One region of the Streptomyces sp. NPDC019937 genome, then DNA from elsewhere that is predicted to be linked to it. Evidence: riboswitches for the same ligand, from Rfam matches in the RefSeq annotation. Region 1 holds a riboswitch; each other region holds the start of a gene.
The links. A riboswitch is a leader RNA that binds a small molecule or an ion and turns the genes downstream of it on or off. The one in region 1 is predicted to bind cobalamin.
Positions count from the first base shown of each region.

Region 2: linked by a shared signal. The riboswitch ahead of ABZ562_RS17945 (CbtB-domain containing protein) and the one ahead of cobN (cobaltochelatase subunit CobN) in region 1 are both predicted to bind cobalamin.
Region 3: linked by a shared signal. The riboswitch ahead of ABZ562_RS09700 (ribonucleoside-diphosphate reductase subunit alpha) and the one ahead of cobN (cobaltochelatase subunit CobN) in region 1 are both predicted to bind cobalamin.
Region 4: linked by a shared signal. The riboswitch ahead of ABZ562_RS23810 (cobalamin biosynthesis protein) and the one ahead of cobN (cobaltochelatase subunit CobN) in region 1 are both predicted to bind cobalamin.

Region 1 covers NZ_JBEYAL010000002.1:285,172-292,787, reverse strand. Annotated here, with positions in the region: gene ABZ562_RS03000 (cobalt-precorrin-6A reductase) at 1-161, shown strand, start outside; gene ABZ562_RS02995 (precorrin-2 C(20)-methyltransferase) at 146-1,681, opposite strand; gene ABZ562_RS02990 (precorrin-8X methylmutase) at 1,678-2,319, opposite strand; gene cobG (precorrin-3B synthase) at 2,328-3,716, opposite strand; cobalamin riboswitch at 3,826-3,950, shown strand; gene cobN (cobaltochelatase subunit CobN) at 3,980-7,609, shown strand.
Region 2 covers NZ_JBEYAL010000016.1:29,272-36,887, reverse strand. Annotated here, with positions in the region: gene ABZ562_RS17960 (LLM class flavin-dependent oxidoreductase) at 1-32, shown strand, start outside; gene ABZ562_RS17955 (MFS transporter) at 33-1,322, opposite strand; gene ABZ562_RS17950 (amino acid transporter) at 1,389-3,362, opposite strand; cobalamin riboswitch at 3,508-3,649, shown strand; gene ABZ562_RS17945 (CbtB-domain containing protein) at 3,686-3,907, shown strand; gene ABZ562_RS17940 (CbtA family protein) at 3,928-4,683, shown strand; gene cobF (precorrin-6A synthase (deacetylating)) at 4,795-5,568, shown strand; gene ABZ562_RS17930 (peptidase) at 5,664-6,647, opposite strand; gene ABZ562_RS17925 (hypothetical protein) at 6,821-6,946, opposite strand; gene ABZ562_RS17920 (hypothetical protein) at 6,937-7,065, shown strand; gene ABZ562_RS17915 (molybdopterin-dependent oxidoreductase) at 7,240-7,616, shown strand, end outside.
Region 3 covers NZ_JBEYAL010000008.1:1,394-9,009, reverse strand. Annotated here, with positions in the region: gene ABZ562_RS09710 (histidine phosphatase family protein) at 1-160, opposite strand, end outside; gene ABZ562_RS09705 (FGGY-family carbohydrate kinase) at 273-1,742, shown strand; cobalamin riboswitch at 1,840-1,980, shown strand; gene ABZ562_RS09700 (ribonucleoside-diphosphate reductase subunit alpha) at 2,107-4,503, shown strand; gene ABZ562_RS09695 (ribonucleotide-diphosphate reductase subunit beta) at 4,521-5,552, shown strand; gene def (peptide deformylase) at 5,620-6,252, opposite strand; gene ABZ562_RS09685 (hypothetical protein) at 6,359-7,345, opposite strand.
Region 4 covers NZ_JBEYAL010000024.1:3,715-11,330, forward strand. Annotated here, with positions in the region: gene ABZ562_RS23785 (hypothetical protein) at 1-1,074, opposite strand, end outside; gene ABZ562_RS23790 (hypothetical protein) at 1,174-2,301, opposite strand; gene ABZ562_RS23795 (class II aldolase/adducin family protein) at 2,348-3,037, opposite strand; gene ABZ562_RS23800 (inorganic phosphate transporter) at 3,292-4,605, shown strand; gene ABZ562_RS23805 (hypothetical protein) at 4,621-4,851, shown strand; cobalamin riboswitch at 5,016-5,158, shown strand; gene ABZ562_RS23810 (cobalamin biosynthesis protein) at 5,299-6,261, shown strand; gene ABZ562_RS23815 (cobyric acid synthase) at 6,258-7,616, shown strand, end outside.

The DNA of each region.
Region 1 (7,616 bases):
CGGGCGCCACGGCCCCCAAGCTGACCGCGGCCCGCGACGCCGGAATCCCCGTGGTCGTCGTCCAGCGCCCCCCGGCCCCGCGGGACGTCCCGGTGGTGCGGACCCCCGCCGAGGCCGTCGCCTGGCTCCGTACGGCGCCGGGGCGTCACACCTCCGGGTAGCGGCGGGGGGTCCAGACGATCTCGGTGCCGTCGCCGCGGCGGGCGGTGCGGGTCTGGGAGGACCCGATCAGCAGGATCGTGCGCATGTCCACCTCGGCCGGGTCGAGGTCGGCCAGGCGGACGATGCGGACGCTCTCCCCGGGGCCGCCGATGTCGCGGCCCAGGACGACCGGGGTGTCCGGCGCGCGGTGTTCCAGGAGGAGTTCGCGGGCCTTGCCGACCTGCCAGATCCGGCTGCGGGAGCCGGGGTTGTACAGGGCGAGGACCAGGTCGGCGGCGGCCGCGGCGTGCAGGCGCCCGGCGATGACCTCCCAGGGCTTGAGCCGGTCCGACAGCGAGACGACGGCGTAGTCGTGGCCGAGCGGGGCACCGGCGCGGGCGGCGGCGGCGTGGGCCGCGGTCATGCCGGGCAGCACCCGCACCGGGACATCGCGGTACGGCTCCTCGGACGCGGCCTCCAGAACGGCGGTGGCCATGGCGAACACCCCGGGGTCGCCCGAGGAGACGACGGCGACACGCCGGCCGCGCCGGGCCAGGTCGAGGGCGAATTCGGCGCGCTCGGCCTCGACCTTGTTGTCGGAGGGGTGCCGCCGCTGACCGGGCCGTACGGGGACCCGGTCCAGGTAGGTGGTGTAGCCGACCAGGTCCTCGGCGGCGGCCAGTTCACCGCGGGCCTCGGGGGTGAGCCACAGCGGACCGGCGGGGCCCAGGCCCACCACCACGACCTCGCCCGGGCGCCCGGACGCGGCGGCGGCCGGTGCGGCCGGGGCGCCGATACGGCTCGGCAGCACCGCCACCGAGAAGTACGGCACCGACGAGGGGTCGACCTCCTCCAGCGGCCCGGTGCGCTCCGCGCTCATCGTGGCGCGTTCCACGTACCGCGCGTCGGCGAGCCGCCCCGAACGCTCCAGGGCGCGCCGCACGGCCGGGAAGGTGCGGCCGAGCTTCATGACCGCGGCCGCGTCGGCCGTCGCCAGGCGCGCCGTCAGCTCCTCCTCGGGCAGCGTGCCCGGGAGGACCGTCAGCACCTCCTCGCCCTCCACCAGCGGCGCGCCGAGCCGGGCGGCCGCCGCGCTCACCGAGGTCACGCCGGGGATCACCTCGGTGGGGTAGCGGTCGGCGAGCCGCTTGTGCATGTGCATGTACGAGCCGTAGAAGAGCGGATCGCCCTCGGCCAGCACCGCGACCGTGCGCCCCGCGTCCAGGTGCGCGGCGAGCCGCGCCGCCGCCTCCGCGTAGAACTCCTCCATCGCGCCCCGGTAGCCGCCCGGATGGTCGGTGCCCTCCGTGGTGACCGGGTAGACCAGCCGCTCCTCGATGTGGTCGGGCCGCAGATGCCGCTCGGCGATGGAGCGGGCGATGCTGCGGCCGTGCCGGGCGCTGTGGTACGCCACGACATCGGCCCCGGCGATGACCTCCACCGCCCGCACCGTCATCAGGGAAGGGTCACCGGGGCCGAGGCCCACGCCGTACAGCCGTCCCTTCGCCGCCGGCGTCGCCTGTCGCTGCTGCTCGCTCACTCTTCCTCGCTCGCTATCGCGTTGATCGCGGCCGCGGCGATGGCGCTGCCGCCGCGTCGGCCGCGCACCACCAGATGGTGGGGCGCCGACGGATGTCCGGCCAGCGCCTCCTTGGACTCGGCGGCGCCGATGAACCCGACCGGCACGCCGATGACGGCGGCCGGGCGCGGCGCGCCCTGTTCGAGCATTTCCAGCAGATGGAACAGCGCGGTGGGCGCGTTGCCGACCGCCACGACCGAACCCTCCAGCCGGTCCCGCCACAGCTCCAGCGCGGCGGCGCTGCGCGTCGTCCCCATGCGCCGCGCCAACTCCGGTACGGCGGGGTCGGACAGCGTGCACACCACGTCGTTGCCGGCGGGCAGCCGCCTGCGGGTGACGCCGCTGGCGACCATCTGGGCGTCGCAGAGCACGGGCGCCCCGGCGCGCAGCGCCTCCCGGGCCCGGGCGACCACCTCGGGCGTGTACGCGAGGTCCTTGACCAGGTCGACCATTCCGCACGCGTGGATCATCCGCACCACGACCCGGCTGACGTCGGCGGGGAGGCCGTCCAGGTCCGCCTCGGCGCGGATGGTGGCAAAGGAGGCGCGGTAGATGGCCGCCCCGTCCTTCTCGTAGTCGAACACTGTGTCCTCGATCATGTCGTTGATCATGCTGTTCCGCGGGCCGTCGCCACGGCGTCGGCCAATCGCTCTGCCGTTACGTCCATCGCGCCGCCACCGGTGGCACCGGCCGCGCCGTCGGGCTCCCGCGTGTCGCGTACGGTGAGCCGGTAATCCGTGCCGGAGGTGGCCAGCGCGTCCACCCAGCGGCCGCCGGGGTGGCCGCAGCGCCGCTCGCAGCCGGAGAAGTACACCGGCACCGGCGGCGGCGCGCCGGGGGAGCGGGGAGCGTCCGCCACCGCGCGCGTCGCGTGGGCGCGCACATCGGCCAGGGACTTGGCGCAGCCCGGCCGTCCCGTGCACGCGCCGACCCCGGCCCACGGGGAGCCCGGATCGGTCACCAGCCCCGCGTCGGCCACCTCCCGCGACGCGGCCGCCGCGCCGTCCGCGGTGAACCCCGGGAGCACCACGCCGCGCCAGGGTGTCACACGCAGCTCGCCCGAGCCGCCCCGGGAGGCGAGCCCGGCGAGCAGCCGCCACGGCGCCGCGCCGACCCGGCCCAGGGGCACCAGGACGGACACGGCGTGGCGCCCGTCCGGCCCGGACACCACGCCCGGCGCGGGCGGCGCGCCGGGCGCGTCAACCGGCCCGCCGTGTCCGGTACGTACGGCTTCGACGCCCTCGTCCGCGAGCCGCGCCGCCAGGCCGTCGGCGGTCACCGCGTGTCGCGCGGGCAGTTCGCGCGCCCGCCACGCCTGGGTGCCGCTCACCCGGGCCCTGGCCAGGAACTCCACGGCGGCCAGCGCGGCGGCGCGCGGCGCGTCCCGCCCCCGCACCTCGAGACCGGCCCCCGGCGCACCGGAGCCCACCCGCAGCACCGCCCCGCCGTCCGGCGCTGCGATCAATGTCACATCCGCGCCCAATGCGGCCACATCGCCCCGGCCGTCGTCCATCGCGAACAGGAAACGGCCCGACAAGCCGGACAACTCCTCCCACGCCCCGGCGCACAGCGCGGCGTCCAACTCCCGCGCCCACACGGTGACATCGCCGTATCCGGCGCCGTCGAGGCCGCTCAGCGGGGACGCTGCGATGTTGCGCACCCGGTCGTACCGGTCCGAGGGAAGCAGCCCGGCTTCCCGCAGCCCGGCCGCCAGCTCGCCGCCGCACGCCGCCTCCAGGCCGCGGAGCTGGAGATTGCCCCGCGAGGTGAGGTCCAGACGGCCGTCGCCCAGCTCCTCGCTCGCCCGGGCCAGCGCCAGCGCCTGACCTGCCGTCAGCAGGCCGCCGGGTATCCGGACGCGGGCCAGGGAGCCGTCGTCCGCCGGGTGCAGCCGCAGCGCGCCGGGGCAGGCGTCATCGCGTCCGCGCGCCCGCCGCGAGGGCGCTTCACCGGGCGCTTCGTTCGCAGGTGGGACGGTTGCCGGGGGGAGGGACATGGCGGCGAGCATACCGACGTCCGGTCGGCCCTCACCGTCCCGTGCCAGGTCAGCAACGCCTACTATGCTCTGCGGCGGGCCGTCTGGCCCGCTGGACGCATCAGACGGCGTCAAAGACGCACAAGACGGCGTCTGGGGGAGGAAACCGGTGCGAATCCGGTGCGGTCCCGCCACTGTGAACACGGCAGCCTGCCGTGCGAGCCAGGAACTCCCGCCGTCTTCCAACCCGCCCGGGGCGCGGACCCCGAGGAAGGCACCGAGCCATGATCCTGCTGCTGTCGACGTCCGACACCGACCTGCTCAGTGCCCGCGCGGCCACGGGCCCGGTGCCGTACCGCCTCGCCAACCCGGCGCGGCTCCCGCTCGACGACCTGCCCGGCCTCCTCGACGGCGTCGAACTCGTCGTCGTGCGGCTGCTCGGTGGCATCCGCGCCTGGGAGGACGGCCTCGAGACCCTGCTCGCGGGCGACCTCCCCGTCGTCGTCCTCACCGGTGAACAGGCCCCCGACGCCCAGCTCATGGAGGCGTCCACGGTCCCGGTGGGGATCGCCGCCGAGGCCCACGCCTACCTCGCGCACGGCGGCCCCGCCAACCTGGACCAGCTGGCCCGCTTCCTGTCCGACACCGTGCTGCTCACCGGCCACGGCTTCGAACCGCCCGCCACCGCCCCCACCTGGGGGCCGCTGGAGCGCACCGCGCGCGAGGACGTCACCGGCCCGGTGATCGCCGTGCTCTACTACCGGGCCCACCACATGAGCGGCAACACCGCCTTCGTGGAGGCGCTGTGCCGGGCCGTCGAGGACGCCGGAGGACGGCCGCTGCCGCTGTTCGTCGCCTCCCTCCGCGCCCCCGAGCCCGAACTGGTCGAGGCGCTCGGCGCGGCCGACGCCGTCGTCACCACCGTGCTCGCCGCGGGCGGCACCCGCCCCGCCGAGGCGTCGGCGGGCGGCGACGACGAGGCGTGGGACGCGGGCGCGCTCGCCGCGCTCGACGTCCCCGTGCTCCAGGCGCTGTGCCTGACCTCGCCGCGCAGCGCGTGGGAGGAGAACGACGAGGGCCTGTCGCCGCTGGACGCCGCGACCCAGGTCGCCGTCCCGGAGTTCGACGGGCGGCTGATCACCGTGCCGTTCTCCTTCAAGGAGGTCGACGAGGACGGCCTGCCGGTCTACGCCGCCGACCCCGAGCGCGCCGCGCGCGTCGCCGGAATCGCCGTACGGCACGCCCGGCTCCGCCACATACCGGCGGCCGACAAGCGCCTCGCGCTCGTGCTGTCCGCCTACCCCACCAAGCACTCCCGCATCGGCAACGCGGTCGGCCTCGACACCCCCGCCAGCGCCGTCGCCCTGCTGCGCCGGCTGCGCGCCGAAGGCTACGACCTCGGCCCCGAAGAGGGCGACGGGGCGCTCCCGGGCCTCGCCTCCGGCGTCGGCGACGAACTCATCTACGCCCTCATCGAGGCCGGCGGCCACGACCAGGACTGGCTCACCGAGGAACAGCTGGCCAAGAACCCGGTCCGCGTCCCCGCCGCCGACTACCGACGCTGGTACGCCACCCTGCCGCGGGAGCTGCGCGACGCGGTCGAGGAGCACTGGGGCCCGCCGCCCGGCGAGATGTTCGTGGACACCAGCCGCGACCCCGAGGGCGAGATCGTCCTCGCCGCGCTGCGCCACGGCAACCTCCTGGTCGTCATCCAGCCGCCGCGCGGCTTCGGCGAGAACCCCATCGCCATCTACCACGACCCCGATCTGCCGCCCTCGCACCACTACCTGGCCGCCTACCGCTGGATGGCGACCCCGCGGGCCGACGGCGGCTTCGGCGCCGACGCCATGGTGCACCTGGGCAAGCACGGCAACCTGGAGTGGCTGCCGGGCAAGAACGCGGGCCTGTCCGCCGCCTGCGGCCCCGACGCCGCGCTCGGCGACCTGCCGCTGATCTACCCCTTCCTGGTCAACGACCCCGGCGAGGGCACCCAGGCCAAGCGCCGGGTCCACGCCACCCTGGTCGACCACCTCGTACCGCCGATGGCCCGCGCCGACTCCTACGGCGACATCGCCCGGCTGGAACAGCTGCTGGACGAGTACGCCGCCATCTCCGCGATGGACCCGGCCAAGCTCCCCGCCATCCGCGCCCAGATCTGGACCCTGATCCAGGCCGCCCGGCTCGACCACGACCTGGGGCTCGAGGAGCGGCCCGACGACGAGGGCTTCGACGACTTCCTGCTGCACGTCGACGGCTGGCTGTGCGAGGTCAAGGACGCCCAGATCCGCGACGGTCTGCATGTCCTCGGCGGCGCGCCCACCGGCCCCGAGCGCGTCAACCTCGTCCTGGCCATCCTGCGCGCCCGCCAGATCTGGGGCGGTACGTCGGCACTCCCCGGGCTGCGCGAGGCGCTGGGCCTGGACGAGTCGGCCGCCACCCGCTCGGGCGCCGACGAGGCCGAGGAGCGCGCCCGCGCCCTCGTCCAGGCGATGGAGGACGCGGACTGGGCCCCCGAGGCCGCCGAGAAGGCCGCCTTGGACCTGCCCGAGGCCCAGCGGGCCGCGGTCACCCCGATCCTGGAGTTCGCCGCCCGCGAGGTCGTGCCGCGGCTCGCCGCCACGACCGACGAGATCGACCACGCCGTCCACGCCCTGAACGGCGGCTTCGTGCCCGCGGGGCCGTCCGGATCGCCGCTGCGCGGACTGGTCAACGTCCTGCCGACCGGCCGCAACTTCTACTCCGTCGACCCCAAGGCCGTGCCCAGCCGCCTGGCCTGGGAGACCGGCCAGGCGCTCGCCGACTCGCTGCTGGAGCGCTACCGCGCCGACAACGACGGTCAGTACCCGCGGTCGGTCGGCCTGTCGCTGTGGGGCACGAGCGCCATGCGCACCTCCGGCGACGACGTGGCCGAGGCGCTGGCGCTGATGGGCATCCGCCCGGTGTGGGACGACGCCTCGCGGCGCGTGACCGGGCTCGAACCCGTGCCCGCCGGCCAGCTGGGCCGCCCGCGCGTCGATGTCACCCTGCGCATCAGCGGTTTCTTCCGCGACGCCTTCCCGCACGTGGTCGGGCTGCTGGACGACGCCGTACGGCTCGCCGCCTCCCTCGACGAGGCCGACGACATCAACTACGTACGCGCCCACACCCGCGCCGACCTCGCCGAGCACGGCGACGAGCGCCGCGCCACCACCCGCATCTTCGGCTCCCGGCCGGGGACGTACGGCGCGGGACTGCTCCAGCTCATCGACAGCCGCGACTGGCGCACCGACGCCGACCTCGCCGAGGTCTACACGGTGTGGGGCGGCTACGCCTACGGCCGCGGTCTCGAGGGCCGCCCGGCCCGCGAGGAGATGGAGAGCGCGTACCGCAGGATCGCGGTCGCGGCGAAGAACACCGACACGCGCGAGCACGACATCGCCGACTCGGACGACTACTTCCAGTACCACGGCGGCATGGTCGCCACCGTGCGCGCCCTGAAGGGCACCGCCCCGGCCGCGTACATCGGCGACTCCACCCGCCCCGAGACGGTGCGCACCCGCACCCTGCACGAGGAGACCTCGCGGGTCTTCCGGGCCCGGGTGGTCAACCCGCGCTGGATCGAGGCGATGCGCCGACACGGCTACAAGGGCGCCTTCGAACTCGCCGCCACCGTCGACTACCTCTTCGGCTACGACGCCACCACCGGAGTGGTCGCCGACTGGATGTACGACAAGCTCGCCCAGACCTATCTGCTCGACCCGGAGAACCGCGCGTTCCTGGAGGAGGCCAACCCCTGGGCGCTGCACGGCATGGCCGAGCGGCTGCTGGAGGCCGAGAGCCGGGGCTTGTGGGAGCAGCCGGACCCGGAGGTGCTGGAGCGGGTCCGGGAGCTGTTCCTGGAGACGGAGGGCGGCCTGGAGGGCGGGGACGACTGAGGTCCCT
Region 2 (7,616 bases), on a different contig from region 1:
TGGGCTGGCAGCCGCCCGGCCGGGCCGCCTGATCACGCGTCCGCCGCCCCGGCCGGTCCCCGGCGGCGGGGCAGCGCCGCCACCGCGAGGGCCGGGACGGCGGCGAGGACCAGCCAGGGCACGGCGGCGGGGAGACCCAGGTCGAGCAGGGAGCCGGTGGCCGAGCTGCCGATGAGGACGATCAGGCCGGATACGGACGACAGCGCCCCGGTATAGAGGCCGAGCCGTCCGTCCTCGGCGAGGTCGGGCACCCAGGCGCGGGCGGCCGGGACGACCAGCATCTGCCCCAGGGTGAGCAGGACGACGAACCCCGCCGCGGGCAGCAGTCCCGCGGCCCCCGACCACCCTGCCGGGCGGGCGGCGGCCACCACCGCGAAACCGGCCGCGACGAGCAGCAGCCCGCCCGCCATCGAGCGGCGCAGATCGAGCCGGTCGCCCGCCCAGCGGGTCACCGGCAGCTGGGCGCACACGACCAGCAGGGAGGACAGCGCGAACAGCCAGGACAGGGGAGCCTGCGACCCCGTCGCGCGCTCCACCTCCTCCGGCAGGGCGAGGTAGAGCTGGTTGTAGGCGAGCAGATAGCTGCCGTACGCGCAGCACAGGGCGAGGAAGCGGCGGTTCGCCAGCATCGCCCGCACCCCGCCCCGCTCCCGGGTGCGGGCCCGGCCGGGGATGTGCCGTGGCATCAGCCGCGCGTGCCCGGCGAGGACGAGGACGAAGACCCCCGCTCCGGCCAGGCACGCGGTGCGGAAGTCCACGACCAGCAGCAGACCGCCGAGCAGCGGCCCGACGAAGGCCCCGGCCTGCCCCGCCGCGCTGAACAGGGCCAGCACCCGGGTACGGGGACCACGGCCCTCCCGCTCCCAGATCACCGCCTGCCGGGCCACCTCGGACTCCACCGCCGGGGAGAACAGAGCGGCGGCGAAACCGATCAGCAGCACCGCGCCGACCACGGCCCAGCTCGACTCCGCGTACCCCAGCCAGGCGAACCCCGCGATCCGCAGCACGCACCCGGCCAGTACGACCGGCCGCACGCCGTGCCGGTCCACCAGCCAGCCGCCGACCACGAACAGGCCCTGCTGGCTGAAGGTCCGCAACCCCAGGACGAAGCCGACCAGCCAGCCCGCCATGCCGATCGCGGTGCCGAGGTGCTCGGCGAGGAACGGCAGCACGGCGTAGAAACCGATGTTGAAGGCGAGCTGCGTGAGGATCAGCAGCCGCAGCAGCGGTGACAGGTCCTTCCAGGTCCGTTCGCGCGGCGGCTTGGGGGCCCGGGCGGTCCGGCCGGTCCGGGTCAGGACTCGGCGGAGGGGATCGGCCATCGGGTGTCCACTCATCGCTGCCCTCCCCAACGGCGCCCGGCTCGCCACGGGGCTCCGCCCCGGCACTCAGCCGACATGAACATGAGGCCGCCGGGCCCGGTCCGGCTCGGCCTCGCGCAGCACCTCTCGCGTGACCGGAGCGACCTCTCCCTGGCCGAAGAGGAAGAACCGCAGGAACTGGGCGAAGGGGCTGCCCTCGGTCCACTCGAAGTAGATGTGCGGCCTGCACCCGGTCACATCCCGGACGTGCAGCAGCAGCGCGGCCAGCGAGTTGGGGATGCTGGAGCCGTCGAGGGTCAGGACACGGTAGCGGCCGTGCAGCACCTCGCCGTGCACGCGCAGCGCCGATTCGAAGTCGGAGGGGTCGCGGACGGTGACCTCGACGAAGACCAGGTCCTCCTCGTCCGGGATGTCGTTGTCGGCCCGGATCTGCAGGATCTTGTCGCGGTACTCGGTCGCGTCCCGGTGGTCCGGCTCGTTGGCGATGAACCGTATGCGGCGGGTGGCGCAGTCACGGACGAAACGCCGGGCCATGTCGTCCAGGTCCATGTCGGTGACCCGTAGCTCGAAAGCACGGGCGAGCCGGGACAGCAGCGACACCGCGATGATGCCCGCGATGAAACACGCGCCGATCTTCACGCCGTCGGGGCGTTCCACGACGTTGACCGCCGTGGTGTAGACGAAGACCGCGGAGATCACGCCGAAGCCGACGGTCCAGCCCCGCTGCCCGGCGCGGCGGGCGGCGATCGTGACGGCGACGGCGGCGGAGGTCATCAGGACCAGCACCCCGGTGGCGTACGCGCCGCCCTGGGCGTCCACATCGGCGTTGAAGATCCAGGTGACCAGGAAGGCGATCAGGGTGAAGACCAGCACCATGGGACGCACCGCGCGGGCCCAGTGCGGGGCCATGCCGTAGCGGGGCAGATAGCGCGGCATGAGGTTGAGCAGTCCGGCCATGGCGGAGGCGCCCGCGAACCACAGGATGCCGATGGTCGCGGCGTCGTAGACGCTGCCGAAGACGGACCCCAGATAGTGGTGCGCGAGATACGCCAGCGCTCGCCCGTTGGCCTTGCCGCCGGCCTTGAACTCGTCCTGCGGGATGAGCACGGTGGTGATGAAGCTCGTGGTGATCAGGAAGGCGCTCATGATCACGGCGGCGGTGGTGAGCAGCTTCCTGGTGTCCCGGATCCGCCCGGTGGGCCGCTCCTCGGTGTCACCCGGGTCGCCCTGCACATGAGGCATGACGGCCACGCCGGTCTCGAAGCCGGACAGGCCCAGTGCGAGTTTGGGGAACACCACCAGCGCCAGACCGACCATGACCAGCGGGTTGCTGTGCTGTTCGGTCAGCGCCCGGGACCAGTCGGTGACCACATGGGAGGCGGTGGCCACATGCCACAGCCCGACGATCACGACGACCACGTTCAGCGCCAGATAGCCGCCCACGAGCACCACCGCCACCCCGATGGCTTCCATGAAGCCCTTGAGGAAGACGGCGCCGAGCAGGGCGACCAGCCCCAGCGTGATGGCCACCTCGTGACCCTGCAGAACGCTGGTGAAGTGCGGGTTCTCCACCAGGTGGGTGGAGGCGTCGGCGGCCGAGAGGGTGATGGTGATCAAAAAGTCGGTGGCCGCGAACCCCAGCAGTGTCAGAACGAACAGCTTGCCCTGCCAGAACGACAGCAGCCGCTCCAGCATCGCGATCGACCCCTCACCATGCGGGCTCTCCTTGGCCACCCGCCGGTACACCGGCAGCGCCCCCGCCAGGGTCACCGCCACCAGCACGATGGTGGCGACGGGGGACAGCAGCCCGGCCGCGAGAGCGGCGATACCGGGCTGGTAACCGAGCGTGGAGAAGTAGTCCACACCGGTCAGGCACATCACCCGCCACCACCGCTGCCCCTTGTGTCCCTCCGGGACCTGGGCATGGGGCCCGGGCTGCTGCTTGGCCATATCGGACAGGCCCTCCAGCAGCCAGCTCCGGAGCCGACCTCCCTTGCGGGCCCCCTCCGGGCGGGTCTCCACGTCGGTGGAGGTGGCCATCACGTACTCCCGATCACATAGCGTTACAGAGCGCCGCCCAGGAACAAACGACCGAATCAGGGTAAGCGGGACCCGCGCCGAGCGTGACGGCGGCATGCCCGGCCCGAGAAACGATCAGGCCAGGTGGCCGGTCTTGGCCACGCACGTGCCGCGCGGTATCGTCGCTGCGATATCGACGACGGCAAGACGGAAGCCGGTGGGAATCCGGCACGGTCGCGCCACTGTGTGCCATCGCCTCGCGGGAGGTGGTGGTGAGTCAGACCCGTAGCAGTCGTCCTGTGCACCACCGAGATGGGACGCGAACTCCCAGAGGAGGCCCTGCCATGGCGCAGCCAGTCGCCCAGCCGACACCCGCCACCCCCGCTCTCCCCGCCCCGCTGCCGCTCAAGGCGATAGCTCCCTGGGCGGTCTTCTTCGGCATCCTGATGCTGGTCCTGCTGTACTTCGTCGGCGCCGAGCAGGGCGCCACCGCTGTCGTCTCCGGCGAGAGCGTTCACGAGTGGGTGCACGACGCCCGCCACCTGCTCGGCTTCCCCTGCCACTGAGCGAGGGACGCCACGCACTCATGAACTCCGCAACGGTAAGAAATCTCCTGGTCCGGGGCATGTTCGCGGGCCTGGGCGCCGGCCTGCTCGCGCTGATCGCCGCGTACTTCCTCGGTGAGCCGAACGTCGACAGCGCGATCAGCTTCGAGGAGGCCCACGCCCACGGGCACGAGGTCGAGCTCGTCTCCCGTAGCCTGCAGTCCACCGCGGGCCTGGCCACCGGTGTCCTGATCTACGGGGTCACCTTCGGCGGCGTCGCCGCCCTCGCCTACTGCTTCGCCCTCGGCCGCGTCGGCCGTTTCAGCCCCCGGGCCACCGCGCTGCTGCTCTCCGGCTGCGCGCTGCTCGCGGTCTACGTCGTGCCGTTCCTGAAGTACCCGGCCAACCCGCCCGCGGTCGGCAACGCCGACACCATCGGCAAACGAACGACGCTGTACTTCCTGATGATGCTGCTCAGCATCCTCCTCACGATCGGCGCCACCCTCCTGGGCAAGCGGCTCGCCCCGAAGTTCGGCACCTGGTACGCCACCGTCGCCGCGGTGGCCGCCTTCGCCGTCGCGATCGGGCTGGCGTACGCCTTCCTGCCGGTGGTCAACGAGGTGCCGGGGGGCTTCCCCGCCACCGTGCTGTGGCGGTTCCGGCTGTCCGCCCTCGCCATGCAGCTCACCCTGTGGGGCGGATTCGGGCTCATCTTCGGCGAGTTGGCCGAGCGGCTGCTGAACCCGCGGGCCGCGAAGGCCGAGGCGCCCCGCCCGATGGCGGCCGCCCCGAACTGACCCCTACCGAGGCGTACGAGGGCCCGCGGAGCCATCCGCGGGCCCTCCCGCGTTCCTCGGGCCAGGCGGACCGAGCCGCCGGCCGGGCCCCCGCCTGCGAGACTGCGTCCCATGACCACGCAGCAACGCCGGATCCTCGTCATCGGCATCGGAGCGGGTGACCCCGACTACCTGACGCTCGGGGCGGTGAAGGCGATGGGCCGCGCCGACGTCTTCTTCATCGTCGGCAAGGGGGCCGACACCTCCGCACTCACCGATCTCCGCCACCGCATGCTGGACGAGCACGCGCGGGCGCCCTACCGCGTGGTGGAGGTGGACGACCCGAGCCGCGACCGGCGCCCGATGGGGCGCGGCGACTACACGACCGCCGTCCACGACTGGCGCGCCCGTCGCGCGGACATCTTCGAAGGCCTGCTACGGGACGAGATGACGGCCGACGAGACCGCGGCGTTCCTGGTGTGGGGCGACCCGTCGCTGTACGACAGCACCCTCGGGATCCTCGCCGCCATCGAGGCACGTGGCTCCGTCTCCGTCGACGTCGAGGTCATCCCCGGCATCAGCAGCGTCTCGTCGCTCGCCGCGCGGCACCGCATCCCCCTGAACCGGGTGGGCCGGCCGCTGCACATCACCCCGGCCCGCCGGCTCTCCGACGTGGGCCGGAACGACGACGGAGACATCGTCGTGCTGCTCGACGCGCACGAGTCGTTCACCCAGGCCGGAGGCGACGTCTGGATCTACTGGGGCGCCTACCTCGGCACGCCGGACGAACTCCTGGTCGCCGGGCCGCTGCGAGAGGTGTCCGACCGCATCCGGCGGGTGCGCGCCGAGGCACGCGACCGGCATGGATGGATCATGGACACGTATCTGCTGCGCGTCGTGGAGTGACCGGGGCCGTACCGGTGTGACGGAGCCGGTGGCGGGAAGCGCGGTCTCCGCGCTTCCCGCCACCCACGCCGATGCCTTGCCCCCGCGGCCGGCCGCTAGGAAGCCTGGGCCTTGTCGTACAGGGCCTTCGCCTCGTCGCCGAAGTACGGGCCGAACATCGTGTTCGGCAGGAAGACGTAGCCGAAGCTGTTCACGGAGACCTGCAGCCCGGTGCCGGTGGCCTCACTGAAGCCGGTGAGCCAGGGGCCGCCGCTGGAGCCGCCCGTCATGTTGCAGGCCAGGCCGTGGTCCTGCGTGAGGAGGAAGTCCTTCGAGCTGTTGCCGCTGCAGTAGATGAGCTTCGTGCCGTCGTACGGCGAGGCGGCGGGGAAGCCGAAGGAGTACATCTGCTTGTTGTAGCCGCCGTTGAACTGGATTCCCTGCGCGCCGACGACCGAGGTGAGCTTCTTGCCGTTCAGCGGGGCGACGACCGCGGCGCCGATGTCGTAGTTCATGTCCTCACTCGCTTCCCACTGCGGGGTGGTGAGTGTCGTGGCCGCGGTCCACTGGCCGTACGGCGCGTTGCCGTTGTTGTAGCCGGGCACGAAGACCCAGTTGGTGTGCCAGCTGCCCTGGTACTTCACACAGTGCCCGGCTGTGATGACGGTGCTGGCGTTCTGGCTGGTCACGGCATTGCCGGTGCAGGACGCGGTACGCCCCTGGAAGGTGAAGAACACCCGGCCCGAGGTGGAGACGACGGCCCCGCTGCCGGTCCACGGACCACCGGCCTGCGGGAAGGACGCGGGGGCGGCGGTGGGGTCGACGGTCGTCGACGGCCCGCCGGCCTCGGGAGTCGTCAGGCGCTTGGCGGGCTTCCGGGTCAGCAGCACATCGAGCGGGGTGGCCGCGCGCATCCGCTCGGCGGTCCAGAAGGCGCGCGCCCTGTGCTGTTCGGCCGGCGATGCGGTGCGGGCCGCTACCGACGGCCCGGAGGCCGATGCGGGGGTTGCCGCGGTGGCCGCGCCGGTACCCAGCAGGCCGCCGCTGAACAGGGCTCCGACGGCCAGCAGAATGCCCGCGGCAGTGCGATGGCGTCTCACGCATGTCTCCTTCTGCCGTGCCCGGGCGGATTGCGTCCGGGCAGGGTGGGGGAACGAAGAGCGGTGCGGATAGACGTGCGTGAGGCAGCGTGCCACGGGAATCCTGACTTGTCAGGGGCGCGTTGAGGCATTTTCCGGCCGGACGCCGTCGGTGTGGCCGGGCACGTGGCGGTTCAGCCCTTGACCGACCCTCCGAGGATGCCGCGGAAAGGGCGCAGAACGCCCCCCGCACCCTGCGCGTCGTACGAGAAGCCGGTGAACGCCTCGGCGAAGTCCTCGCCGCCATGGTGTGCTTCCACAACCCCGGCTCATCGTGGTCGGCGGCGCCCTCGCCATCCTCCAGGACGACCTGCTCGGGGCCGGCTGTCTGCCCGTGGAACGCGCCCTGTCACCCACGGGGCTCGCGGCCTGGCCCTGACCACCGCCCCGTACCCCGGCCCCGGCGGGTATGCGGATGCCGATGCCCCTGCCGCATCTGCGAGGGATAGGCGTCCTGTGCCATCGCAAGAGCCGGACCTGTGATCGGCGAGGTTGGCATGTGCGTTTGTACGTGACGTGGCTCCGGGTACGGTCATCCGGGAGGTGGTAGCCCGTGAGTCAGTCCCGCGTCGCCGCCGGTACGGCCGCCCGCCCGATGGCGGCCCTTGTCCTCACCGGCGATCTGAACCGTCCGGCCCGGCTCACGGTGCCCGACCTGCTGGCCTGGCCCCAGCACGAGGCCGACGTCAGCTTCGAATGCGCCACCAGCGGAATCCGGCACCACCGCTTCACCGGACCACTGCTGCACGACGTGCTGGCGGCCGCTGGCCCGGGCTTCGACCCCGCCCGCCGCAAGGACCGCCTGCGCTTCCTTATCGCGGTCTCCGGCACGGACGGCCACCACGCCCTGCTGTCCTGGGGCGAGATCGACCCCGACTTCGGCCGAGCCCCCGTCCTGCTCGCGGTCCGCATCGACGACACCCCGCTCGA
Region 3 (7,616 bases), on a different contig from region 1:
ACGCCACCGCGTCGATCCCGCGACCCCTCACCCAGTGGGCGAGGGCCCGCGCCTGCCGGTGGCCGCGCTCGGTCAGCGCGATGTCCGAGGTTCCGGCGTACCGGTTCTCCGCGTGCCACACGGTCTCCCCGTGGCGTACGAGCAGCAGTCGGGCGGTCATCCGGGGCCTTTCGATGCGTCGGCCATTGCCTGATCACGTCTCAAGTGTTAAATCTAGCATCGCTCATGTGATGGAGTGCCGGGGTTCCGAGGTTTCCGGAGGGCAGCAGGCCATGCGCGTGATCGTCGGAGTGGATGTCGGCACCTCCGTCACCAAGGCCGTGGCCTTCGCCCCCGACGGGGCCGCGCTCGCCTCCGCGGCCCGCCCCAGCCGGCTGAACCGGCTGCCCGGCGGCCGGGTCGAACAGGATCTGGAGGATGTGCTCGGCACGGTCGCCGAGGTGGTGCGCGAGGTGGCCGTGGCGCTCCCCGGCCCGCCCGCCGCGCTCGCGCTCACCGGCCAGGGCGACGGGCTGTGGCTGCGCGACGAGGCGGGCCGGGCGGTCCGTCCGCCGATCTCCTGGCTGGACGGGCGGGCGAGCGGGACCGTCGCCCGCTGGCGGTCCGACGGCACGCTCGCCGCCCTCCACGCCCTCACCGGCTCGGGGTTGTTCCCGGGCTGCCACGCCCCGCTGCTGCGCTGGCTGGCCGAGCACGAGCCGCGGACACTGGAGCGGGCGGCGGTCGCGGGCTACTGCGTGGACGCGGTGGCCCAGCGGCTGACCGGCGTCATCACCGTGGACGCCTCCGACGCCTCCCTGCCGTTCCTCGACGTCACCACCCGTACGTACGTGCCGGGCGCCCTGGAGCTGTGCGGACTGGCCGATCACGCCCGGCTGCTGCCCCCGCCCGCCGCGCCCGGCACCGTCCTCGCGCTGGACGAGGAGGGGGCCCGGCTGACCGGGCTGCCGCCCGGACTGCCCGTCGTCTCCGGCCCGTACGACCTTCCGGCGTGCGCCATCGGCAGCGGGGTGCGGGACGTGGGCGACGGGTTGCTCATCGTGGGCACCACGCTGGCCTGTCAGGTGCTCACCGATCGCGTGGCGGTGGACCCGGCCGCCGATCCGGCCGGCATGTGGCTGTGCACCCCCGACCCGGACCGCTGGCTGCGCGCGATGCCCGCGATGGTCGGCACCGCCGCCCTGGAGTGGGTGCTCGATCTCACAGGGACGACCACGGCCTCCCTGGACACCCTGCTCGGCCAGAGCCCGCCGGGCGCGAACGGCGTGACCGCGCTGCCCTTCCTGTCCGGCGCCGGGGAGCGCGCCCCGTTCGTGGAGCCCGCCGCCCAGGGGCGGTTGGACGGCCTCACCCTCGCCTCCACCCGCGCCGACACCGTACGGGCCGTGTGCGAGTCCGTCGCCTACGCCGCCCGCCACTGCCTGGAGGCGGCCGGGCTCTCGGGGCGGCTCGCGCTGTGCGGCGGTGGCGCGCGTTCCGCCGCCTGGACCGAGATCTTCGCGAACGTCATCGGCCGCCCGGTGGCCCTCCCCGACGAGCCGGAGGTCGGCGCGCGGGGCGCGGTCGCGGTCGCCCGGCGGTCGCTCGGCGACCCCGGGGACGCGTCCCGCCGACGCGCGGCGTCCCGTACCGTCGAACCCCGGAGCGGGCTTCGCGGCGCCTATGAGGACGGCTACGCCGACTACCGCGACCGACTCGCCCGTGCCCTGGACGAATGGCGGGCGAGCGGCCCGGGAAGCTAGTTTTCCCTGGGATTCCGGCGCACCCAAAGCCCGCCGTGACTAGCACATCTATACGAATTCGCCCAGCTGACGACACAACATCTGGGGGCGCGTGCGCAGCACGACACAAGATGTATGCTCGTCCTCGCTGTCGCCGCAGGGGAATCCGGTGTGAATCCGGAACTGTCCCGCAACGGTGTACGTGTGCGCTTTTGCGTACCCGTGAGTCCGATGACCTGCCGATGGCCGTCTGCATACGTCCGGGCCCCGCGGGTTGGGTGGATGGACGCTGCGTGGAGTGCCGTGGAGCGGAATCGGCATGCCCGTGAGCGGCCATCGCGCACCGCCCTCGAAGGCCCCCAGCCGAGCGAGGGAGAACACTTCAGTGACCATCGCGCCCGCCGATCCGGTTTCAGAGGCAGCGGTTTCATCGGCAGCGGCCGACGCGCCCGGGACCGCCCTGCTGCGGACCCTGACCGCGCTCACCGCCGATCTGCCCGCCACCGACCCCGGCAAGGTCGCGGCCGCCGCCCTGCGCGGCCGCCATCCCGGTTCGGACGAGGCGGAGTTGCGCTCCCTGGCGACCGAGGCGGCGGCCGGACTCATCGGCGAGGAGCCGGAGTACTCCAGGCTCGCCGCGCGGCTGCTGACCCGCGCCATCGCCGAGGAGGCGGCCGGGCAGGGCGCGGACTCCTTCTCCGCCTCCGTCGCCGTGGGCCACCGCGAGGGCCTGATCGCCGACTCCACCGCCGAGTTCGTGACCGCCCACGCCGCCCGGCTGGACGCGCTGGTCGACCAGGCGCTGGCCGACGGCGCCGACGACCGCTTCGGCTACTTCGGGCTGCGCACCCTGCACAGCCGCTATCTGCTGCGCCACCCGATCACCCGTCAGGTGATCGAGACCCCGCAGCACTTCCTGCTGCGGGTGGCCTGCGGCCTCGCCGAGGACCTGACCGAGCGGGCGCTGGCGGACGTCGCCGAGCTGTACCGGATGACCAGCACGCTGTCGTACCTGCCCAGCTCCCCCACGCTGTTCAACTCCGGCACCCGGCACCCGCAGATGTCGTCCTGCTATCTGCTGGACTCGCCGCTGGACGAGCTGGACTCGATCTACAACCGCTACCACCAGGTGGCGCGCCTGTCGAAGCACGCGGGCGGCATCGGCCTGTCGTACTCCCGCATCCGCGCCCGCGGTTCGCTGATCCGCGGCACCAACGGGCACTCCAACGGCATCGTGCCGTTCCTGCGCACGCTCGACGCCTCGGTGGCGGCCGTCAACCAGGGCGGCCGGCGCAAGGGCGCGGCCTGCGTCTACCTGGAGACCTGGCACGCGGACATCGAGGAGTTCCTGGAGCTGCGGGACAACACGGGCGAAGAGGCCCGCCGCACCCACAACCTCAACATCGCGCACTGGATCCCGGACGAGTTCATGCGCCGGGTCGAGGCGGACGCCGACTGGTCGCTGCTCTCGCCGGTGGACGCGCCCGAGCTGGTGGACCTGTGGGGCGAGGAGTTCGACTCCGCGTACCGCAAGGCCGAGGCCGAGGGGCGGGCGGTCAAGCAGGTCCCGGCGCGCCAGCTGTACGCCCGGATGATGCGCACCCTCGCGCAGACCGGCAACGGCTGGATGACGTTCAAGGACGCCGCCAACCGCACCGCCAACCAGACCGCCGAGCCGGGCCGGGTCGTCCACTCCTCCAACCTGTGCACCGAGATCCTGGAGGTCACCGACGACGGCGAGACCGCCGTGTGCAACCTCGGCTCGGTCAACCTCGCCGCCCACCTCGGTGAGGACGGCCAGATGGACTGGGAGCGGCTGGACCGCACCGTCCGCACCGCCGTGACCTTCCTCGACCGCGTGGTGGACATCAACTTCTACCCCACCGACGAGGCCGGGGCCTCCAACTCCCGCTGGCGCCCGGTGGGGCTCGGCCTGATGGGCCTCCAGGACGTCTTCTTCCGGCTGCGGCTGCCGTTCGACTCCCCCGAGGCGCAGGCCCTGTCCACCCGGATCTCCGAGCGCATCATGCTCGCCGCGTACGAGGCGTCCTGCGACCTCGCCGAGCGCCACGGCCCGCACCCGGCGTGGGCCGAGACCCGCACCGCGCGCGGCGTGCTGCACCCGGATCACTACGCCGACGCCCAGGTCACCTGGCCCGAGCGCTGGGAGGCGCTGCGGCGGCGGATGGCCACCACCGGCATGCGGAACTCGCTGCTGCTGGCGATCGCGCCGACCGCCACCATCGCCTCCATCGCGGGTGTGTACGAGTGCATCGAGCCGCAGGTCTCCAACCTCTTCAAGCGCGAAACGCTCAGCGGTGAGTTCCTCCAGGTCAACAACTACCTGGTGAACGACCTGAAGAAGCTCGGCGTCTGGGACGCCCAGACCCGTGACGCGCTGCGCGAGGCCAACGGCTCGGTCCAGGACTTCTCCTGGGTGCCCCAGGAGGTACGGGACCTGTACCGGACCGCGTGGGAGGTTCCGCAGCGCGCCCTGATCGACATGGCGGCGGCCCGTACGCCGTACCTCGACCAGAGCCAGTCGCTGAACCTGTTCATGGCGGCGCCGACCATCGGCAAGCTCAGCTCGATGTACGCGTACGCCTGGAAGCGCGGCATCAAGACGACGTACTACCTGCGCTCGCGCCCGGCGACCCGGATCGCCCAGAGCGCCCGCGGGGGCGCCGCCACGGCCACCGTCCCCGCGCAAGCGGCGCCCGCCGAGGCCGAAGCGGTCGCCTGCTCCCTGGAAAACCCCGAGTCCTGCGAGGCCTGCCAGTAATGCCCACCGCATCCGAGATGACCACCGTGAACACCGCGCCGGACCAGGCCAAGAACCTGCTGGACCCCGGGTTCGAGCTGACCCTGCGGCCGATGCGGTACCCGCAGTTCTACGACCGCTACCGGGACGCGATCAAGAACACCTGGACCGTGGAGGAGGTCGACCTCCACTCGGACGTCGCCGACCTCGCCAAGCTCTCCCCCGGGGAGCAGCACCTGATCGGCCGTCTGGTGGCGTTCTTCGCGACCGGCGACTCGATCGTGTCCAACAACCTGGTGCTGACGCTCTACAAGCACATCAACTCCCCCGAGGCGCGGCTGTACCTGTCGCGGCAGCTCTTCGAGGAGGCCGTGCACGTCCAGTTCTATCTGACGCTGCTGGACACCTATCTGCCCGACCCGGACGACCGGGCGGCGGCCTTCGCGGCGGTGGAGAACATCCCCTCCATCCGGGAGAAGGCGGAGTTCTGCTTCCGCTGGATGGACTCGGTGGAGAAGATCGACCGGCTGGAGAGCAAGGCCGACCGGCGCCGCTTCCTGCTCAACCTGATCTGCTTCGCGGCCTGCATCGAGGGGCTGTTCTTCTACGGCGCCTTCGCGTACGTGTACTGGTTCCGCTCGCGCGGTCTGCTGCACGGCCTGGCGACCGGCACCAACTGGGTGTTCCGCGACGAGTCCATGCACATGGAGTTCGCGTTCTCGGTCGTGGACACCGTCCGCGAGGAGGAGCCCGACCTCTTCGACGACGAGCTGGAGCAGCAGGTCACCGACATGCTGAAGGAGGCCGTCGAGGCGGAGCTGCAGTTCGCCCACGACCTGTGCGGCGACGGGCTGCCGGGCATGAACACCGAATCGATGCGGGCGTACCTGGAGTGCGTGGCCGACCAGCGCCTGAAGCGCCTCGGCTTCCCCGCGGTCTTCGGCTCGGAGAACCCGTTCTCCTTCATGGAGCTGCAGGACGTCCAGGAGCTGACCAACTTCTTCGAGCGCCGCGCCTCGGCCTACCAGGTCGCGGTGGAGGGCTCGGTCTCCTTCGACGACGACTTCTGATCCCGGAGCAAACGTTAAGGGCCGGACCCCGCCCGGGGTCCGGCCCTTCGCCGTACGGTTGGTGACCTCAGTCGTTCGGCACCGTCTCGTAGCGCGCGGTGCCCTCGGCCATCTGCCGGAGCACGTCCTTGCGGTCGCGCTTGGAGAGCCGGTCGATGTAGAGGTAGCCGTAGAGGTGGTCGGTCTCGTGCTGCAGGCAGCGCGCGAAGTAGCCGGTGCCGCGCACCGCGATCGGCTTGCCCTCGGCGTCCCGGCCGCGCACCACCGCGTAGTCCGGGCGGGCCAGCTCGCAGTAGGCGGTGGGGACCGACAGGCAGCCCTCGTTGGAGTCGTCCAGCACCCGGCGGTCGGCGGGCAGCTCCTCCAGCACCGGGTTGCAGACCACGCCGACGTGGCGTACGCCCTCGTCGTCCAGGCAGTCGTAGACGAAGACCTTGAGGTCGACGCCGATCTGGTTGGCGGCCAGGCCCACGCCCTCCGCCGCCCGCTGGCTGGCGAACATGTCGTCGATCAGCGCCGCCAGCTTCTCGTCGAACTCGGTGACGTCCTTGCACTCCCTGTGGAGCACCGGATTGCCGACCACGGTGATCGGGCGGGCGGTGCCGCGCTCGCGGTACGCCCGCTCGCGCTCCTCGCAGTCCTCCGTGTCCACGACGAACTCGTCGTCCACCTGCTGCTTCGTGGTCCCTTGCTGCGACATCGTCCGCCGTACGCCTTCCCTGTAACCGTGATGCGTCGCCCTACAGGGTACGGCCCACCCGGAAGGCAGCGGGATCAGCGCCCGGTCAGCGGCCTTCCCCGGACGTTCAGCAGACCTCTTCCAGGTCCCGCCACTCCCGGGTGTCCGGGCTGTCGGCGACCCAGCCGTCCAGCAGCCCCCGCACCAGCCCGCTGGGCGCCGCGATCCCGCATTCGCGCTCGGCGACCCACAGCGAGCCCGAGCCCGCCGTACGGTGCCCCAGCGGCCCGGGGTGGCCCGGCTCGCTGTGGTCGTGCGGGTCCAGGTGCTCGCCCTCGCCCTCGTCGCTCGGCATCCGGCTCTCCGAACAGGAGCGGCACAGCAGCCGCACCGACGACGACCAGTCCTCGGCCGCGAAGCCCGCGTCCGCCGCCAGCCGCTCCAGGGCGTCCCGGTCGGCCTCGGTGGCCGCCTCCAGCAGCACCACCCAGGTCGGCACCGGGGACGGCGCCCACAGCTCGATCTCGTCGAACACCGGATACGCGGGCCCGGCGGCGGTGACGCGCTCCCCGTGCGGAACGCCGTCGTGCAGCACCACCTCGCCCCAGCGCCGCCCGGAGGACGGCAGCGGGATGGACAGCACCTCGATCCGGGCCGGGTCCAGCCGGCGGCCCCACACCACCTCGGCCTCGCCCTCCGGCGACAGCCGCACCGCCGCGCTGCCCAGCTCCATGCCGAGCGGCTCACCGGACGCGGACGCCTCCCCGGGCACCTTCAGCCCGTACGCCTGCCAGGCGCGGCGGGCCAGCGGCCAGTCCTGGAGGGCGGTCGCGGCGATGCCCACGTTCCACCAGTCGGGAGCGCCCGCCTCGCGGTCCAGCAGCGCGACCGCGCGCAGCCCGGCGGCCCGGGCCTGCTCCCAGTCGTGCCGGAACTTGTGCAGCAGAGCGAGGTTGAACCAGGACTCCGACAGCCACGGCTCCAGATCGGCGGCGCGCGTCAGCAGCGCGCCCGCGTCCTCGTACCGGCCATCGCCGATGAGCGTGAACGCACGGTCCGTGGCCTGCCGCCATGAGGCGGACGGCCGGTGCCGTACCTTGCCGAAGATCTTCACGATTCCCGCCTGCCGGTATCGAAGTAGTCCCGTACCAGAACCTTGCGCGGACGGCGTCGCCCTCCCTGGGAGACAACCTGCCACACATCCGCGGACATCTCAGCCCAGCCCCTCACCCTTCGGCCGGGAGACGATGCCCACCACACCTCCTTGCCACCGGCCATCGGCCCGACACCCCTCTCTCGCATCCAACCATGCCTTTTGGGAGACCCGCTCATTACCCGCGAGTTCCGGGTTCCTCACCCGGTCGCCCACCGGGTTCCTCCCCGGC
Region 4 (7,616 bases), on a different contig from region 1:
GACGGCCCGCACCGCGGGCTCGGCGGGCGCCCCGGCGACCCGCAGCGCCTCGAACACGAGCCCGCGCAGCAGCGCGTCGTCGCCGCGCGCGGCCTCCAGCAGTTCGGTGATGGCGCTGCCCACCGGGCGCGCGGCGAGCCAGGCCCGGTACTCGGCGCGGGCGGGCCCGGGGGTGAGCCCCGCGCAGCCGCGCAGCATGTCGGCGGCGGGGTGCTCGATGTTCCCGGCGGGGCTCTGGGCGGCCACGCAGATCTGTTCGAGCTTGACCCACACCGCCCAGTTGCCGAGCGCGGTGAGCACGGCGTCGCCTTCGAGGACGGTGAGCGCCCCGACCGAGGCGAGGGCGTCCAGGGCCCAGCCGAGCAGGCCCTCCAGCACCTCGTCGTCGTCCTCCGCGCCGTCCGGGCGCTCCCCGTGGGCGGCCGGGTCCTGGGGCGCGGCGGTCTCGGCGTCGCCCGCCGCGGCCACCCCGTACGGCACCTCGCAGCGCTCCGTGCGCAGCTCCGCGACCCGCTTGCGCAGCATGTCCAGCAGCGTGGAGATCTGCACCGGGCCCGCGGACAGCTGGAGCAGCGGGAGCAGCTGCGGTACGGCCTCGACCACCTCGGCGACGGCGGCGGGCTCGGCGGTCTCCGGCGCGGGGCTGGCCAGCGACCAGGCGTCGAGCAGCGCGACCCAGCCGCGCAGCACCGCGCTGTCGTCGCGGTCCCAGGCCTGGAGCCGCCAGCCGGGGCGGGCGGTGCCGCCGTGCAGATCGACGAGTCCGACGAGCCGGGCCCGGTCCCAGTCGGTGCGCACCTCCTCGGGGTCGCGCCCCAGCGCGGCGGCGGCCCGGGCGGCGGCCTCGTCGGAGAGGGCCCCGAGCGCGTCGTCCTCGGCCGCGGCCCAGCGCGCCACTTCCACGGCCCCCACCAGCCCGGCGCGGGCCTGCCGGGCCAGCTCCGAGCGGGGTGGTGTGCCCTCGGGCGGGCGTGGCGCCGGCCGGGAGCGGTTCGGCGCGGGCCGCGAGGCGGTGGCCATCGGCCGCTGGCGGACGAGTCGGAGCCGGGAGTCGCGCGGAGTACGGGACGTCACAGAAGCAGTCTCGCCGTTGACGGCCCGAAAGCCCAATCGGCACCCGTCCGGCGGTCGCCGCGGCCGGATTCCGGCTGCTGGCCGAAGCCCCCGGACGCCTTATATGAGGGGCGTGAGGAAGCGGCGCAGGACCTCCTCGTAGCCTTGGGGATCGGCGTTCCACATGGCGGCGTGCGGGGCGTGCCGGACCGGGTGAAGGGTGACCAGCTCGGGCCGGGCGTCGGCGAGTTCACGCGAGGCGCCCCAGGGCGCGAGAGTGTCGCCGGGGCCGTGCACGATGAGCGTGGGCACCCGCAGGCTCTCGGGGTCGGCCGCCTCCGCGAGCTTGCCGTCGTGCAGCCCGGTGCGCCCTTCCACGGCCCGGACGGCGAGCGGGAGCAGGGCGGCGGGGGTGCGGTGCGCCGCCGCGAGGGCGCGCACGGTGGCCCGCCAGTCGAGCACCGGGGAGTCCAGGACGATGCCGCTGAGCCGGTGCCGCAGCGCGGAGTTGGCGGCCGCGTGCAGGGCCATGGAGGCGCCGGTGGACCAGCCGTGCAGGACGATGCTCTCCGCCCCGTAGCGGACGGCGTAGCGGATGGCGGCGTCGAGATCGCGCCACTCCGTGTCGCCGAGGTGACCGATGCCGTCGGGCGGGCGCGGGGCGCCGGGGTCGCCGCGGTAGGCGAGGTCGAGCACCGGGATCCGCAGCCGGTTCAGCAGCGGCATGACGACCATGGGGTGTTCCCGGGTGGTGCCCAGGCCATGGGTGGTGATCACCCAGGTGGTGCGCTCGCCGGGCAGGAACCAGGCGGGCAGCGGGCCGAGTTCGCCGGGGATGTCGACATCGGCGTGCTCGATGCCGAGCGCGTCCTTCGGGTCGCCGGCGTGCACCTGCGGGGTGAGCCGGACCCGGGCGCCCGCGTCGGGGGCGCCGTGCGTCACCCGCTCCAGGCGGCGTACGACGCAGTCGGCGGGGTGCGGAACGTCCTCGTCCACCGGGCCGACGACGGCGTGGAGGTCCCGGCCGGCGAGACCGTAGGTGCCGGGGCGCAGCGAGGCGAGCGAACGGGTGAGGGTGATCCGCCCGTCCTCCACGGCGTGCACGGTGAGCGACGGCTCGTTCGGCAGCGGCCGGTCGGGGGCCGGTTTGAGCGCAGCGCCGGTGACGTACCGGCCCGCCGCCACCGCGGCCGCGCCGATACCGAGCAGAGTGGTGGCGCCGGCCACCGCCGTTGTCCGCACACGCATCCCTCCCAGTGTCGGTGGGTACCCACGCGGCGGCCAGCGGAACTGGTTACTTTGGCTGGCCGTAACCGCTGAGCTTGGCCGCGGCGCGGTCCAGCTCGGCGGGCGACAGGAGGGCGGGGCCGCGGCCGGGCACGGACGCGGCGGCCAGCCAGACCTGGCACATCCATTCGAGCTGGGCGGTGCGGTCGTATGCCTGGTCCAGCGTCGCCCCGTGGACGACGGTGCCGTGGTTGCGCAGCAGACAGCCGGAGCGGCCGCGCAGCGCGTGCAACATGTTTTCGGCCAATTCATCGGTGCCGTAGAGCGCGTAGCCGGCGACCCGGACCGGACCGCCGAGGGCGGCGGTCATGTAGTGGATCGCGGGGAGTTCGTCGACCAGCGTGGAGACGGCGGTGGCGTGAACGGCGTGGGTGTGGACGATGGCCCCGGCGTCTTCCGTGTGACGGTAGACGGCGAGGTGCATGGGCAGCTCACTGGTGGGCGCGAGCGTGCCCAGCACCTGTCGGCCGTCGAGGTCGACGCCGACCACGTCGCGGGGGCCGAGCCGGTCGTACGGGACGCCGCTCGGGGTCACCAGGACGGTGTCGCCTACCCGGGCCGACACATTGCCCGAGGTGCCGACGACGAGCCCGTCGGCGGTGGTCCTGCGGGCCGTGCGCACCACATGCGTCCAGGCCTGCCGCAGGGGCTGGGTCAGCCTCGGCCGTGGCCGTCGTGCCGATCGCGGCTCCGTCACGGGCCCTCACCTCCGGGGCGCGATCCTTCCATACGGGCGCCGGCGCGTAAGGGGGGTCCGCGCGGTCCGGTCACACCGGGTCGATGTACGGCCGTCAAACTCCCTGTGACGAACGGGAATACGGTCGATTTCCAGCCGTTTTCAGGCTCCCGCGACCGCGTCACCGTGACGCCCGCCTCAGTTCATCTCCCGTTCACCCAGTTTCCCTACGTTCACCGTGCACTGACCGCCCTCCGAACTGATTGACCGGGTGTATGGAACACATCACGCTTCTCATCGGGATCGTGATCGTCACGGCCTTGGTGTTCGACTTCACCAACGGCTTCCACGACACGGCCAACGCCATGGCCACCACCATCTCCACCGGAGCACTCGGTCCTCGGGTCGCGGTGGCGATGTCGGCAGTCCTCAACCTCGTCGGCGCGTTCCTCTCCGTGGAGGTCGCCAAGACCATCTCCGGCGGAATCATCGACGAGGGCTCAGGAATCCGGCCCGAGGTGATCTTCGCGGGGCTGGTCGGCGCGATCCTCTGGAATCTGGTGACCTGGCTGGCCGGTCTTCCGTCCAGCTCCTCACACGCCCTCTTCGGCGGCCTCATCGGCGCCACCGTGGTCTCCGTCGGCATGGACGGGGTCAACGGCGACGCGGTCGTCATGAAGGTCCTCATCCCGGCCGTGGCCGCGCCGATCGTGGCGGGCATCGCCACGGTGGCCGCCACCCGGCTCACCTACCGGCTGGCGAACGACCGGGCCGCGGAGGACACCGCGAAGGGCTACCGCGCCGGGCAGATCGCCTCGGCCGCACTGGTCTCCCTGGCCCACGGCACCAACGACGCCCAGAAGACCATGGGCGTCATCACCCTCGCGCTGGTCACCGGCGGCGTCATCGCGCCCGACTCCGACCCGCCCATGTGGGTCATCGTCTCCGCCGGACTCGCGATCGCCCTCGGCACCTACCTGGGCGGCTGGCGCATCATCCGCACCATGGGCAAGGGCATCACCGACATCCAGCCGCCGCAGGGCTTCGCCGCCCAGACCGGCGCGGCGACCGTCATCCTGGCCTCCTCGCACATCGGCTTCGCGCTGTCCACCACACAGGTCTGCTCGGGTGCCGTCATGGGCGCGGGCGTCGGCCGCAAGGGCGGTGTGGTGCGCTGGTCGACCGCGGGCCGCATGGTCGTCGCCTGGGCGCTGACCCTCCCGGCCGCCGGCCTGGTGGCCGCCGGGGCGGCGCTCCTGGCCGGCCAGGGCAACGGGGGCATCGCGGCGGTCGCCGTCCTCGCGGTGATCGGCTGCGGCGTCATCTGGGTGCTCTCGCGCCGCAAGCCGGTGGACGCGAGCAACGTCAACGCGCCGGGGGCGGAGTCCGCCGAGCCGGTCGGTGTCGTCACCGCCGCCGTGCGGTCGGTGGCCCCGCCGCCCGCCGGAAAGACCCCGGCCACCGCGTCGGCCGCCGATGGCGCCGCCGGCACGGACACCCCGGACGCCCCGCACGCGGTGTCCGCCGCGCGCGCCTCGTCCGAATCCGCCCCCACCCCCGCCGCCGCGGGGACCCGTTCCTCCAGCTGACAGGGAGCACACACCATGCACATCGACTGGGCGGCCCTCGGCCAGGTCTTCGGCGTCAGCCTCGCGGTGACGGTCGGCGTCGTCGGGGTCTTCACCCTGGGCATCATCGGCACCTCCCGTACGGCGCGGCCGCAGCCCCAGACCACCGCGGGCGGCGCGTCCCCGGTCGCGCGCACCGGCGCGTACGCCTGTTTCGCGCTGTGCGCCGCGGTGGTGGCGTACGGCATCTATCTGATCGTGGCCTGAGGCCACGGAAACGGCCGCGGGGCGGTGGGTGCCGATGGGCGCCCACCGCCCCGCGGCCGTTCCCACCGGCTGTGGGCCTCGGCACACTGCGGCATCGCAGGTCACATGCCAGTTGACGGCCATTCGCGCCCCATGGTGGACTTCCCGAGCCAAACGGCGGCAGGAGAGGAAGCCGGTGAGAATCCGGCGCGGTCCCGCCACTGTCACCGGGGAGCGCTCTTTCCCTCACCGCAAGGGGTCACGGCCGTCCGTACGCGAGGAAGGCTGGAAGACCGGGAGAGCCGCGGATCCGGGAGCCAGGAGACTCTCACCGCCGGTCACGTCGAGCCAGGGCGCGGACCCTGAGTGAGGACATACCGTCATGCCCGGCACCGCCACGCCGTCAGCCCCACCTGTTCCCGTGCTCGGCGGCGGTTCCCGCCGCAGAGGCGTGACGGCGGCCTGAGGATGCGCGCGGACCACGCCTCGTACGCGTGCGGCGCCGCTCTCGGCTTCCTCGGCGACCTCGCCACGGGCGATCCGCGCCGCCGCCATCCGGTGGCCGCGTTCGGGCGCGCCGCCGCGGCCGTCGAGCGGCGGCTGTGGCGCGACCACCGCGGTTCCGGGGCCCTGCACACCGCGCTGTGCGCGGGCGGCGCGGCCGCCGGTGCCGCGCTGCTGGCCCGTACCGTACGCACCCTCGCGGGGCGCCGCCGGGCGGCCGACGCCGCGCTGACCGCCGCCGCCACCTGGGCCGTGCTGGGCGGCACCTCGCTGGTACGGGAGGCCAGGGCCATCGGTGACGCGCTGGCCGCAGGCGACGTCGGCGCCGCGCGGGAGCGGCTGCCGCATCTGTGCGGACGCGATCCGCAGGCGCTGGACGCACAGCAGATCGCGCGGGCGGTCGTCGAGTCGGTGGCCGAGAACACCTCGGACGCGGTGGTGGGCGCGCTGGTGTGGGGGGCCGTGGCCGGGGTGCCGGGGCTCGTCGGCTTCCGGGCCGTCAACACCCTGGACGCCATGGTGGGCCACAGGTCGGCCCGCTACCGCCGGTTCGGCTGGGCGGCGGCCCGGCTGGACGATGCCGCGGGCTGGCCCGGCGCCCGTCTCACCGCCGTCCTGGCCACCCTCGCCGGGCCCGACCCGCGCGGCGCGCGGCGCGCCTGGCGCCACGACGGCGGACGCCACCCGAGCCCCAACGCGGGCCCGGTGGAGGCGTCGTTCGCGGGCGCGCTGGGGGTGCGGCTGGGCGGCACGCTGGCGTACGGGGGCCGGGTCGAGCACCGCCCGGTGCTGAATCCGGGCGGCCGTCCCGTGGCGGTGGCCGACATTCCGCGGGCGATCCGCCTCTCCCGGCGGGTTGCGGCGCTCGCCCTGCTCGCCACTGTCGCGGGCCGTTGCGCAACAGGCAGGAAAGGGGTGACCCGATGACCTCGGGGGGCGGACTGCTCATCGCGGGGACGACCTCGGACGCCGGTAAGAGCGTCGTCACGGCGGGCATCTGCCGCTGGCTGGCGCGCAAGGGGCTCCGGGTCGCGCCGTTCAAGGCGCAGAACATGTCGCTCAACTCCTTCGTCACCCGGGACGGCGCCGAGATCGGGCGGGCCCAGGCCATGCAGGCCGCCGCCGCGCGCGTCGAACCGAGCGCCCTGATGAACCCGGTCCTGCTGAAGCCGGGCAGCGACCGCAGCAGCCAGGTGGTGCTGCTCGGCAAGCCGGTGGGCGAGATGAGCGCGCGGGGGTATTACGGGGGGTCTGGGCCCGCGGCGAAGCCGCTGTCGGGTGCGGTGTCCCCCGGGGAAAAGCTGCACAGTGAACGGCGCGAAGGGCTGCTGGACACCGTCACCGCATGCCTGAGCGAGCTGCGGCGCACCCATGACGCGGTGATCTGCGAGGGCGCGGGCAGCCCCGCCGAGATCAATCTGCGCCGTACCGACATCGTCAACCTGGGGCTCGCCCGGGCCTCCGGGCTGCCCGTCGTCGTGGTCGGGGACATCGACCGCGGCGGCGTCTTCGCGTCGTTCTTCGGCACGACCGCGCTGCTGTCCCGGGAGGACCAGCGCCATGTCGCCGCCTATGTGGTGAACAAGTTCCGCGGCGACGTGACCTTGCTGGAGCCCGGTCTGGACATGCTGCGCGACCTCACCGGCCGGCCGACCGTCGGGGTGCTGCCGTACGCGCACGGCCTCGGCATCGACGAGGAGGACGGGCTACGGGTCTCGCTGCGCGGCGCGGTGCGCGAGAGCGTCGTCGCGCCGCCGCACGGCGCGGACGTGCTGCGGGTCGCGGTGGCCGCCGTACCGCTGATGTCCAACTTCACCGACGTGGACGCGCTGGCCGCCGAGCCGGGCGTCGTCGTGCGCTTCGTGGACCGCCCGGAGGAGCTGGTCGACGCCGATCTGGTGGTGCTGCCCGGCACCCGGGGCACGGTGAAGGCGCTGGAGTGGCTGCGGACACGCGGTCTCGCCGACGCGATCGTGCGGCGGGCCGCCGAGGGTCGGCCGGTGCTCGGCATCTGCGGCGGCTTCCAGGCCCTCGGCCACGCGATCGAGGACGAGGTCGAGTCGAAGGCCGGAACGGTCGCGGGGCTCGGGCTGCTGCCCGTACGGGTCCGCTTCGCCACGGACAAGACCCTGGCCCGGCCGGTGGGCGAGGCGCTGGGCGAGCGGGTGGAGGGCTACGAGATCCACCACGGGGTGGCCGAACTGCTCGCCGGGGGCGACGAACCCTTCCTGGACGGCTGCCGGGTGGGCGCGGTGTGGGGCACGCACTGGCACGGCTCGCTG